One region of the Enterococcus sp. 3H8_DIV0648 genome, then DNA from elsewhere that is predicted to be linked to it. Evidence: a T-box and tRNA genes for the amino acid it is inferred to sense, from the RefSeq annotation. Region 1 holds a T-box; the other holds one or more tRNA genes.

Region 1 (4,969 bases):
TAAAGTATAGCTTGAAAAAGCAGAAAAGAAGTATAAATCTGCAATACATGCAAATTTATACTTCTTCATGAAAGTCAACATGCTTAAGTTAATGACATTGGATCGCGATCAGTCGTTCTTTTTTTCTACGCACAATAGAATCGGCGGATTATTTTTTTGATTGATAAATTGATAGTTTAATACGCTGAATTTTTCTTGCGGCAAGTTTTGACAAAATTGCAAGACTTCATTTTTTTCCGCTTCGCCGCCTTCATGACCGTAATAAATCACCACGATCATCCGACCGCCAACAGTTAAACGTTTCAAGATCGCACTCATGGCTTGCTTAGTAGTTTCTGGCAAAGTGATGATTTGCTTGTCGCTTTTCGGCAGATAACCGAGATTAAAAATTGCCGCTTTTATTGGCTGATCGACAGCGATCTTCTCTTCGATGGTTTCGTGACCTGCAAGAAAAAGTGTTGAACGTTCTGCGTACGCTGCTAATTTTTCGCGGGTATTTTGAAGTGCCTGTTCTTGAATGTCAAACGCATAAACCTGTCCTGTTGAACCGACTAATTCAGCTAAAAAAAGAGTATCATTGCCGTTTCCCATCGTGGCATCAATTACGTGGTCTCCTTTTGAAACGACATCTTTTAATAATTGATGACTAAAGCGCAGAGCCGTTAGCAGCATGAACAAATTCCTTTCTTAAGGCAAATTTTCCTTGATAAGAATCGCGGCGGATCAGTTCTTGATCAATCGCATTTAGGACTTCCCATTTTTTCAGACTCCACATTGGTCCGATCAGGGAATCCCAAGGCGCATCCCCGGTCAAGCGATGGATGATGATGTCTTGGGGAATCAACTCCAGCTGGTCGCAGATGACAGAGACATAGTCCTCTTTGCTCATTAATTGCAAGCGGCCTTCCGCGTAATCTCGCAGCATTTTTGTGTTGCGCATCAAATGCAGCAGATGCAGCTTGATCCCTTGGACATCAGAATCCAAAATCGTTCGGCGCACATTTTCGCGCATCATCTCTAAGGATTCCCCGGGCAGACCGTTGATCAGGTGTGTGCAGACGTTGATATCATGTTTACGCAGACGCGCGACTGCATTGACGTAGGTTGGATAATCGTGGGCACGATTGATCATGTCGCTGGTGGATTCATAGGTTGTTTGTAACCCGAGCTCGACCCAGAGGTATAAGCGTTGATTGAGTTCCGCCAAATATTCTACGACCTCCGGCGGGAGACAATCTGGCCGCGTGCCGACAGATAAACCCACCACACCAGGAAGATTGACGACCTGCTCGAAACGCTCGCGAATTACTTCTACGGGTGCATGGGTATTAGTAAAGTTCTGAAAATAGACGATGTATTGCTCGACATGGGGCCATTTTTGGTGCATCATGTCGATTTCCTTATGGAATTGCTGAGGCAGCGGATCACTTGGCGCCACGATCATATCGCCGGAGCCAGATACGCTGCAGAAAGTACAGCCGCCATGTGCGACCGTCCCGTCACGGTTGGGACAATCGAAGCCGCCATCAACGGGCACTTTAAAGATTTTTCCGCCGAACTGCTGCCGCAGTGCGTAATTCCATGAATGATAGCGTTTGGCTTCATCATCACTATATTGAAAGGTCATTTCTGCCTCCTAATTGCTTTTAGATCATAAGCTAATTTTTTCTCTTTGTAATAAGGATAGGTAAAAAGCAGCCAGCTGCTGCCAAAAAGTGCTCCAGCTAGAACGTCGCTAGGATAATGAACCCCAAGATAGATCCGGCTGATCACAATACTAACGATCAATAAGCCAACGACGATCTGTGCGATCAAGCGCGGTGTTTTTTCTTTAAAGAACAAGGCCATCACAAAAATCAAGGTTCCATATAATAAGGTGCTGGCCGTTGCGTGTCCGCTGGGGAAACTAAAGCTGTGCTCGGTCACCATATGAGGCAAGAGCGTTGGCCGTGCCCGATGGAAGAAAAGCTTCAGCAAGTGATTACCGATCCCGCTGACTAAGGCCATGCTGGCTGCCAGCCAAAGCGCCGTGATTTTTTGTTTGTTGAAGTAAAACAAACCGACGAAAACGAGGGATAAGATAATCACCGTGATAGGGTTCGCAAATTTTGTCACCCATAAAAAGTAGCCGTTCATTTGCGGATAGAGCTGATGGACCGCATGGATGATTCCGCGATCAAAACCGGATAAGGTTTCTGGATAAAACCGGACAATATAACACAGTGCCGCAAAAAAAAGCAGGGTGAAGCTGCCGATTAATTGGTAGATTGGTTTATTTTTCATTGTTTTTCTATGATTCATCCTTTCTAAACAGAAGTATTATATCATGTTTCGCCAGCAGGACAATTTTTTCAAGGATTTCTTAAAGGGAATTCAATTGAATATTATTTTGGAATCTGCTAAGATGAAACTACTTTGAATATTGTTTGCCCGGAAGAGGAGTAGTAGAAACGAACGCATTTCAGAGAGCGCACGGTGCTGTGAGTGTGCATGCGGAAAATTCGAACTTACCTTGGAGCAAGATCAAATGATCCGGTTAAAGACCGTTATTTCTTTTGAGGTCTGCCATCTGGCAGATAAAAATAGGTGGTACCACGTTGATAACGTCCTATGAGAGTTCTTTTTGAGCTTTCGTAGGACTTTTTTTGCGAGTTCCACTTCTTGTTTCAGCAAGACTAGTAGAATGATAGGCGTGATGAAAAACGAATTAGCTGCGAGTTCCGCTTTTCGAGTTATTCAAAGTAACTGCACAACAAACGGTTGGGATGTTCATTTATTAAGAATTCTTCTATTATCACGAGTCAGCTTTTAGTTTCAATTTAGAAATTGCGGCTATATTATCAATGTAAACAAAATAAGTTCATATATTAGGAGGAACAACATGAGTTACGATCACAAGGCGATTGAGAAAAAATGGCAAAAATATTGGGCAAAGCACAATGTGTTTAACACCCAGGATGATCCTGAAAGACCAAAATTTTATGCGTTAGATATGTTTCCTTATCCATCTGGACAAGGCTTGCACGTTGGACACCCGGAAGGCTACACAGCGACTGACGTGATTTCACGGATGAAACGGGCGCAAGGCTATAACGTTTTACATCCAATGGGCTGGGATGCTTTTGGCTTGCCTGCTGAGCAATACGCGTTGGATACAGGCAATGATCCAGCCGAATTCACGAAGAAAAATATCGAGACCTTCAAACGTCAAATCAACTCATTAGGCTTCAGCTATGACTGGAATCGTGAATTAAATACAACAGATCCTGAGTACTACAAATGGACGCAATGGATCTTTGAACAAATGTATGAAAAAGGCTTGGCCTATGAAGCGGAAGTTCCGGTTAACTGGGTGCCTGAATTAGGTACGGTTATTTCGAACGAAGAAGTGATTGACGGCAAGAGCGAACGCGGCGGCTATGATGTTATCCGCAAACCAATGCGTCAATGGATGTTGAAAATCACCGCTTATGCTGATCGCTTGCTAGATGATTTAGAAACGGTTGATTGGCCTGAAAGCATCAAAGAAATGCAACGTAACTGGATCGGCCGCTCCATTGGTGCGAATGTCAGCTTCAAGATCGAAGGCAGCGAGGAAACATTTACTGTTTTCACGACACGTCCGGATACTTTATTTGGTGCGACATATGCAGTCTTGGCACCAGAATTAGAATTAGTGCAAAAAATTACTACGCCTGAACAAAAAGCAGCGGTGGATGCCTATATTGAAGAAGCTTCGAAAAAGTCTGAATTGAATCGGACGGATTTAGCGAAGGAAAAAACTGGGGTCTTCACAGGGGCTTATGCGATCAATCCTGTGAATGGCGAAAAAATGCCGATTTGGATCGGGGATTATGTTTTAGCTTCTTACGGAACCGGCGCGATCATGGCGGTGCCCGCTCATGATGAACGAGACTATGAATTTGCCAAAACATTTGGTCTGCCAATCATTCCTGTACTTGAAGGCGGCGATGTAGAAAAAGAAGCCTTTACCGGCGACGGCCCGCACATCAACTCAGAATTCTTGGATGGAATGAACAAACAAGACGCCATCGATGCCATGGTTCCATGGTTAGAAGAACACGGCTGCGGGAAGAAAGAAATCAGCTACCGTTTGCGAGACTGGTTGTTCTCTCGTCAACGTTATTGGGGTGAACCAATTCCTGTGATTCACTGGGAAGACGGCACGACTGGCTTAGTACCAGATTATGAATTGCCATTGGAATTACCAAAAACAACAGATATCAAACCAAGCGGTACTGGTGAATCACCATTGGCCAACATTGAAGAATGGGTCAATGTGGTTGATCCGATCACTGGTAAAAAAGGTCGTCGTGAAACGAACACAATGCCGCAATGGGCAGGCAGCTCATGGTATTACCTGCGTTTCATCGATCCGCATAACAAAGAAGCCTTGGCAGATTACGATAAATTGAAACGCTGGATGCCGGTTGATCTTTATATCGGCGGAGCTGAACATGCGGTACTGCATTTATTGTATGTTCGTTTCTGGCATAAATTCTTGTATGACATCGGTGTCGTGCCAACGAATGAACCATTCCAAAAACTATACAATCAAGGCATGATCTTAGGCCAAAGCTTCCGCGACAGCCGCGGTGCGTTAGTACCAACGAATTTGGTAGAAAAACGCGACGGCAAGTGGTTCAGCGTCGAAACTGGCGAAGAATTAGAAGAAGCACCAGCGAAGATGAGTAAATCATTGAAAAATGTCGTGAATCCTGACGATGTGGTTGAAAAATATGGTGCTGACACTTTACGGATGTACGAAATGTTTATGGGACCATTGGATGCCGCGATTGCTTGGAGTGAAAACGGCCTTGAAGGGTCACGGAAATTCTTGGAGCGGGTATGGCGTCTGATTGTTGATGAAGAGGGCAAGATGCGGGATCATATTACTACCCTTAACGATGGTTCATTGACGAAGGTCTACAACCAAACGGTAAAAAAA
Region 2 (4,969 bases), 1.5 Mb from region 1:
TTGTCATCAATTTTACAGCTGACAGCTGGCACGTATGATGCCATCATGATTGCTTGTTCAGGTGTTGCAATATCCCAATCAACCACATTTTTGATTGCTTCTTTCAATTTCAAAATACTGCCGGCTAAGTTACCAGAGTCCAGACGTGCAGTTCCTTCTTTCACGACTACCGGGAATTCACCTAAATTGTAATTACCATCAGGCATGCCGCCAGCCATCATACAGTCAGTAATCAATGCTACATGATCATGTCCAGCTTTTTCCATTAGTACTTCAGCAGCTTGCGGATGTACATGATGACCATCGCAGATCAATTCAGAAAAGACATGCTGCAATGTTAATAATGCACCGACCATTCCAGGTTCACGGTGGTTCAATCCACGCATTCCGTTGTAGGCATGGACGAAGACACTCGCACCTGCTTCGACCGCTTCTTGCGCTTCTTCTAAAGTACCATTTGAATGCCCTAATGAAACAACCACACCTTCATCAGTCACTGTTTTAACAAACTCTTTTACGCCTTTGCGTTCAGGAGCCAATGCGATTTTTTTGATCAAGCCGCCTGAAGCTTCCTGCCATTCATGAAAAGTATCCAAATCAGGATCGCCAAAATAGCTAGGATTTTGTGCTCCCTTATGTTCTTCAGTGAAGAAAGGTCCTTCAAAATAGATTCCTTGAATTTTCGCGCCGTCAACATCTTGATATACTTTACCGATCGTTTCAGCAACATCTTTCAAGCGTTCCTTTGAAGAAGTCAATGTTGTTGGTAAGAAGCTTGTAACACCACAAGATAACAATTCTTCAGACATAACTTTGATTCCATCAGCATCGTTGTCCATAACATCATGATTTTTATACCCATGGATATGAGTATCAACTAAGCCAGGAGCGATCCATTTTCCAGTTTGGTCAATGATCTCTGCACCTTCTGGCTTTTCTTTCGTATATGTTCCAAAAATGCCATCAGTGACATCTAAATAACCTGCGCCTTTAACACCAGAGTTTAAAAAGAATTTGTCAGCATAAATAAAAGTTTTCATCGTGAGCTCTCCCTTTTTTTCTTAGTACTTTAAAGTTACTCCTGAATCCACAATAAGTCAAGAATGGTGTAGACCATTCTATAAATCTTTTATCTTTTCAATAGCACGCAGCATTTTTCGATAATTAATTATCGAGTGAATCTCATCTCGAGCTTCTAGCATGAGAATCTTCAATTCCAAAAGCTCTCTTAGTTTATAGTAGCTGCATTGCTGCCTGTTCCACTTCAAGCCCATATCAACGACCTTTTCGGCTAGGTCCAAACGCTCCTGTTTCACCAAAAAAGTCCCATAATTAACAAAAAGATTGCTTAATTCACTGCGTTCCGAATAATCCGCCATCATCGTTTGAAACAGTTCAAAACTTTGATTGTAGTAATTTTGAGCATCATTCATCCTGCCCAAGACCGCGCTCATTTTACCAGCAAAATTTAGCAGCAATATTCGACTGTCAAAGTACCCTGTATATTTTTTCGATACACAGATTGAAAGACCTTGAACAATCTGTTCCAAGGCTGATTCTGGATCTTTATCGATAAAGTAGGCACAGACACCTTTAAAGAAACAAGCCAGCTGACGATCCTTATCAAGGTGCGTGATCTGCCGTTCATCTAAATAATCTAATGTAGCTCGAATCTCTAAATATTTTCCGATTCGTAAATACATAAACATTTTATTGAAATATTTGCGCAAAAATAATTCTTCCGGCAAAAAGTCCAGCATCAATTGGTCAATCGTGATCCCCAGTCGGTGACATAACTGCTGAATCACAATGATATTAGGGATTTCTTCATTGTTTTCGATACGACTTAAGACACTTTGAGAACAAATCCCTTTAGAAAGATCTTTTTGTGTCATGCCATGTTCTTTCCTGAACTCTTTTAAGACTTGACCAATTGCTTCCATTTACCGTTTCCTCCAAAATATGCAAATTCACATTTTAATACTTTAATTTTAGCTGATGACTGATGGACAAGCAACTCTTGTGATTGAAACATCTAAAAGGATTGAATAAAAATGAAAAGATGCAACCGCAATTTCAACTTTTTTTGTCCAAAAAAAAGAATGTACCAAAAATGGTACATCCAAGTGCGGCGAATGGGACTCGAACCCACACGAGATTGCTCTCACATGATCCTTAGTCATGCTTGTCTGCCAATTCCAACACCACCGCAGAATCCTTTTTCATGATAGCGGGCTAAAATGAAAAAGTCAATAGTCTAAACGATCGTTGTATCGTAGACGTAAGTAATATTGCCCTTCAATCCTGCAATACCGCGGAAAAATTTCTTGTCTTCTTGTTTGATCCACGCTTCGCGAAACAAGAAAAAGTCATCCTTGGTTACTTCAATTTTATCAATTTCTCCTGCTCGTAATTGACTGATTTTTTCTTCAAATGGATTCATGTTTCTTTTCTCTCCTATCATCATAAAGCAACAGAAGGCCGCCTATTGGCACCTTCTGCATTAGTCATGAAAATATTTACTATTTTCGATACTCGAATTTTCTTCTTGCATAATACCTCGTAATGAACGATCCAAACGTTGACGTGAATTCTTTCTTTCGATCGCCGGTTGCTTCTGTTCATTCTCTGGTGCAAACAAAATATAGGATTGACGTGATTTTTCCATTCGCTGCATCAATTCTCTCGGCGAAATTGCATCAGCCGGTTCATCAGGAATCAATGAAGAAGGCACAAATTTTGGTGAAAACGGTGTTGCGCTCCGGCCATTTCGCGTATTAAACGTCGACTTAGGTTTTGCAGACTCTTTTGGTTTGTGTTCTTCAAATAATTTTACTTTTTTAGATTCTTTTCGTTCACCTTGATACATTGGCAAATTGGCCTTATGATGATCTAATTCTCTACGTGGTTCTTCATCTAAGTTAACACGCCGCGTCCGTTTTGTTTTTGGCATTGGTCGTTCAAAAATATCTTTGGCTTCCAAGCGATAACTGGTGATTAAGTCATCCTGTCCATCAAACAAGACACGCTGATTGGTTTGTACTAATTTAACACCTGCTTCGTCATCAAAAGCAGGAAAACGGCTCTTTTTTCTGCTATAGGTTTGCATAACATCATCCTCATCGTTCTGATATAGCATAGTTTAGCATAAATGCTGAAAAAATGCTTTTAAATTCCCAAACAACAGGCAGACAGATAAGAATCAACCGATTAATTTGATTCAGACATGAACAAACTGCCTTTTGGAGCAAGTACTTCATCATCTAAAATACGCTCCAAGACATCATAATCCCCTTTATATGCACGAGGACTAGACAGCTCGCCAACATTCAAACATTGCTCTTGATCGGATAGATTAAGTGCATAGATCACATACGCCTCTTCTGTATAACGAATGATCCCAAAAATTTGTTGTGTTTGAGAGTAAAATGGGAAAAAGTGTCCATGCTTCAACACATTGTATTTTTTTCTCCGTTCGATCCATTTCTGACAATTTTTGAACAGTCTTTGATCAATTGATTGCCAAGGGAAAAACTTTCGATTGTCCGGATCTTTACCGCCTGTTAAACCAGCTTCATCCCCATAATAAACACAAGGAATCCCCGGCATCATGAACATTAATCCCCATGCCTGATCCAAAGCCTCGAGAGAACCATCCAGCATCGTCAGGATACGCTCAGTATCATGAGTACCAATATTATTTAATTGATTATAATAAAAATCTGCTGGATAATTTTCCTGATACCGAATCATTTCTTCGCAAATATCTTGCAATGAACGTGATTGATTTAAAAGATCTAAAATCTGCTGACGTAACGGATAATTCATGACCCCTTGTAAATGATCACCGAAAACATATTTGCGCCGTGTATCGTAAGCAATTTTGTTTGAGGCATCTTCCCAAACTTCACCAATCAGGATTTTTTCTTGATAAGACAGAAGATTTTTTCGAATACCGGCAATAAAATCATCGGTCAATTCATCGGCCACATCTAAACGCCAACCATCGACTCCCATTGAGGTCCATTTCGACAAGACACTGTCTAAATCGCCGTAGATAAATTCTTGATAGGAAGGATTTTCTTTACGCACCTCAGGCAGATCAGCTACTCCCCACCATGATTTATAGTCATCCGGATAGTGATTGAAGGTGAACCAGTCGCGATATTCACTTTGCGGATCACGAGCAGCGCCTGTATCTTCTCCATAAAATCCGGAAATATTAAAATAGCGGCTATTCTTTCCCACATGTGAGAAGACTCCGTCTAACACGACAGCGATCCCAGCTGTATGCAAAGCAGCAATCAAACTTCTAAAATCCTCTTCGGTTCCTAGAACACTATCCACCATAAAATAATCATTCGTATCATAGCGGTGATTGGAGCTGGCTTCAAAAATCGGATTTAGATATAAAGCGGTGATTCCCAGTTCTTGCAAATAAGGAATCTTTTCTTCAATTCCTTTAAAATTCCCGCCAAAAAAATCCCAACGAGCGATTTCACCGTTCTGATCCTTAATATAAAATGGTTCGTCTTCCTCTGTTGCATAAATAAATGAATTCTTTTTAGGCTGATTGATTCTCTTATCAGAATTCCCGTTAGCAAAACGATCAGGAAAAATTTGATAAAAGACAGCATTCCGATACCATTTAGCGGCGATCTCAGGTTTTTGATAGCAGGTCAATTGATAGGGAACCACTTCTCGTTCGGAACCATATATTTTCCCTTCGCCGCCTTGTCCATTGAAGCCATAGTATTGGATCGTTTCGTAGCCTTCTGATTCATGGATCACTTTAAAATAGTAAAAGTAGAGGCCCCAGCCTTGATCCATGATCGACTGAAAGTGAAAACGATCTTCTGATGCTGGTTCCATCATAAATATCTTTTGACCGACGGAACTTCCTTCTTTACGTACGATCAATTGAACTTTGGTATTTTGCTGTTCTGGAACCGATAGCCAAATCTTGACC

What was found. A T-box is a leader RNA that pairs with one kind of tRNA and senses whether it is charged. The one in region 1 lies ahead of leuS (leucine--tRNA ligase), so its partner is inferred to be a tRNA-Leu.
Region 2: it has a tRNA-Leu gene. The T-box ahead of leuS (leucine--tRNA ligase) is inferred to sense a tRNA for this amino acid. The anticodon was not compared.

What each region holds. Positions count from the first base shown of each region.
Region 1 is NZ_NGLG01000001.1:2,386,289-2,391,257, reverse strand. Features, by position in the region: gene A5875_RS10875 (class I SAM-dependent methyltransferase) at 109-672, opposite strand; gene A5875_RS10870 (TIGR01212 family radical SAM protein) at 647-1,627, opposite strand; gene A5875_RS10865 (phosphatase PAP2 family protein) at 1,624-2,283, opposite strand; T-box leader at 2,423-2,614, shown strand; gene leuS (leucine--tRNA ligase) at 2,882-4,969, shown strand, end outside.
Region 2 is NZ_NGLG01000001.1:861,495-866,463, reverse strand. Features, by position in the region: gene nagA (N-acetylglucosamine-6-phosphate deacetylase) at 1-1,040, opposite strand, end outside; gene A5875_RS04005 (helix-turn-helix domain-containing protein) at 1,119-1,943, opposite strand; tRNA gene A5875_RS04000 (tRNA-Leu) at 2,128-2,211, opposite strand; gene A5875_RS03995 (hypothetical protein) at 2,258-2,443, opposite strand; gene A5875_RS03990 (hypothetical protein) at 2,504-3,109, opposite strand; gene A5875_RS03985 (glycoside hydrolase family 13 protein) at 3,211-4,969, opposite strand, start outside.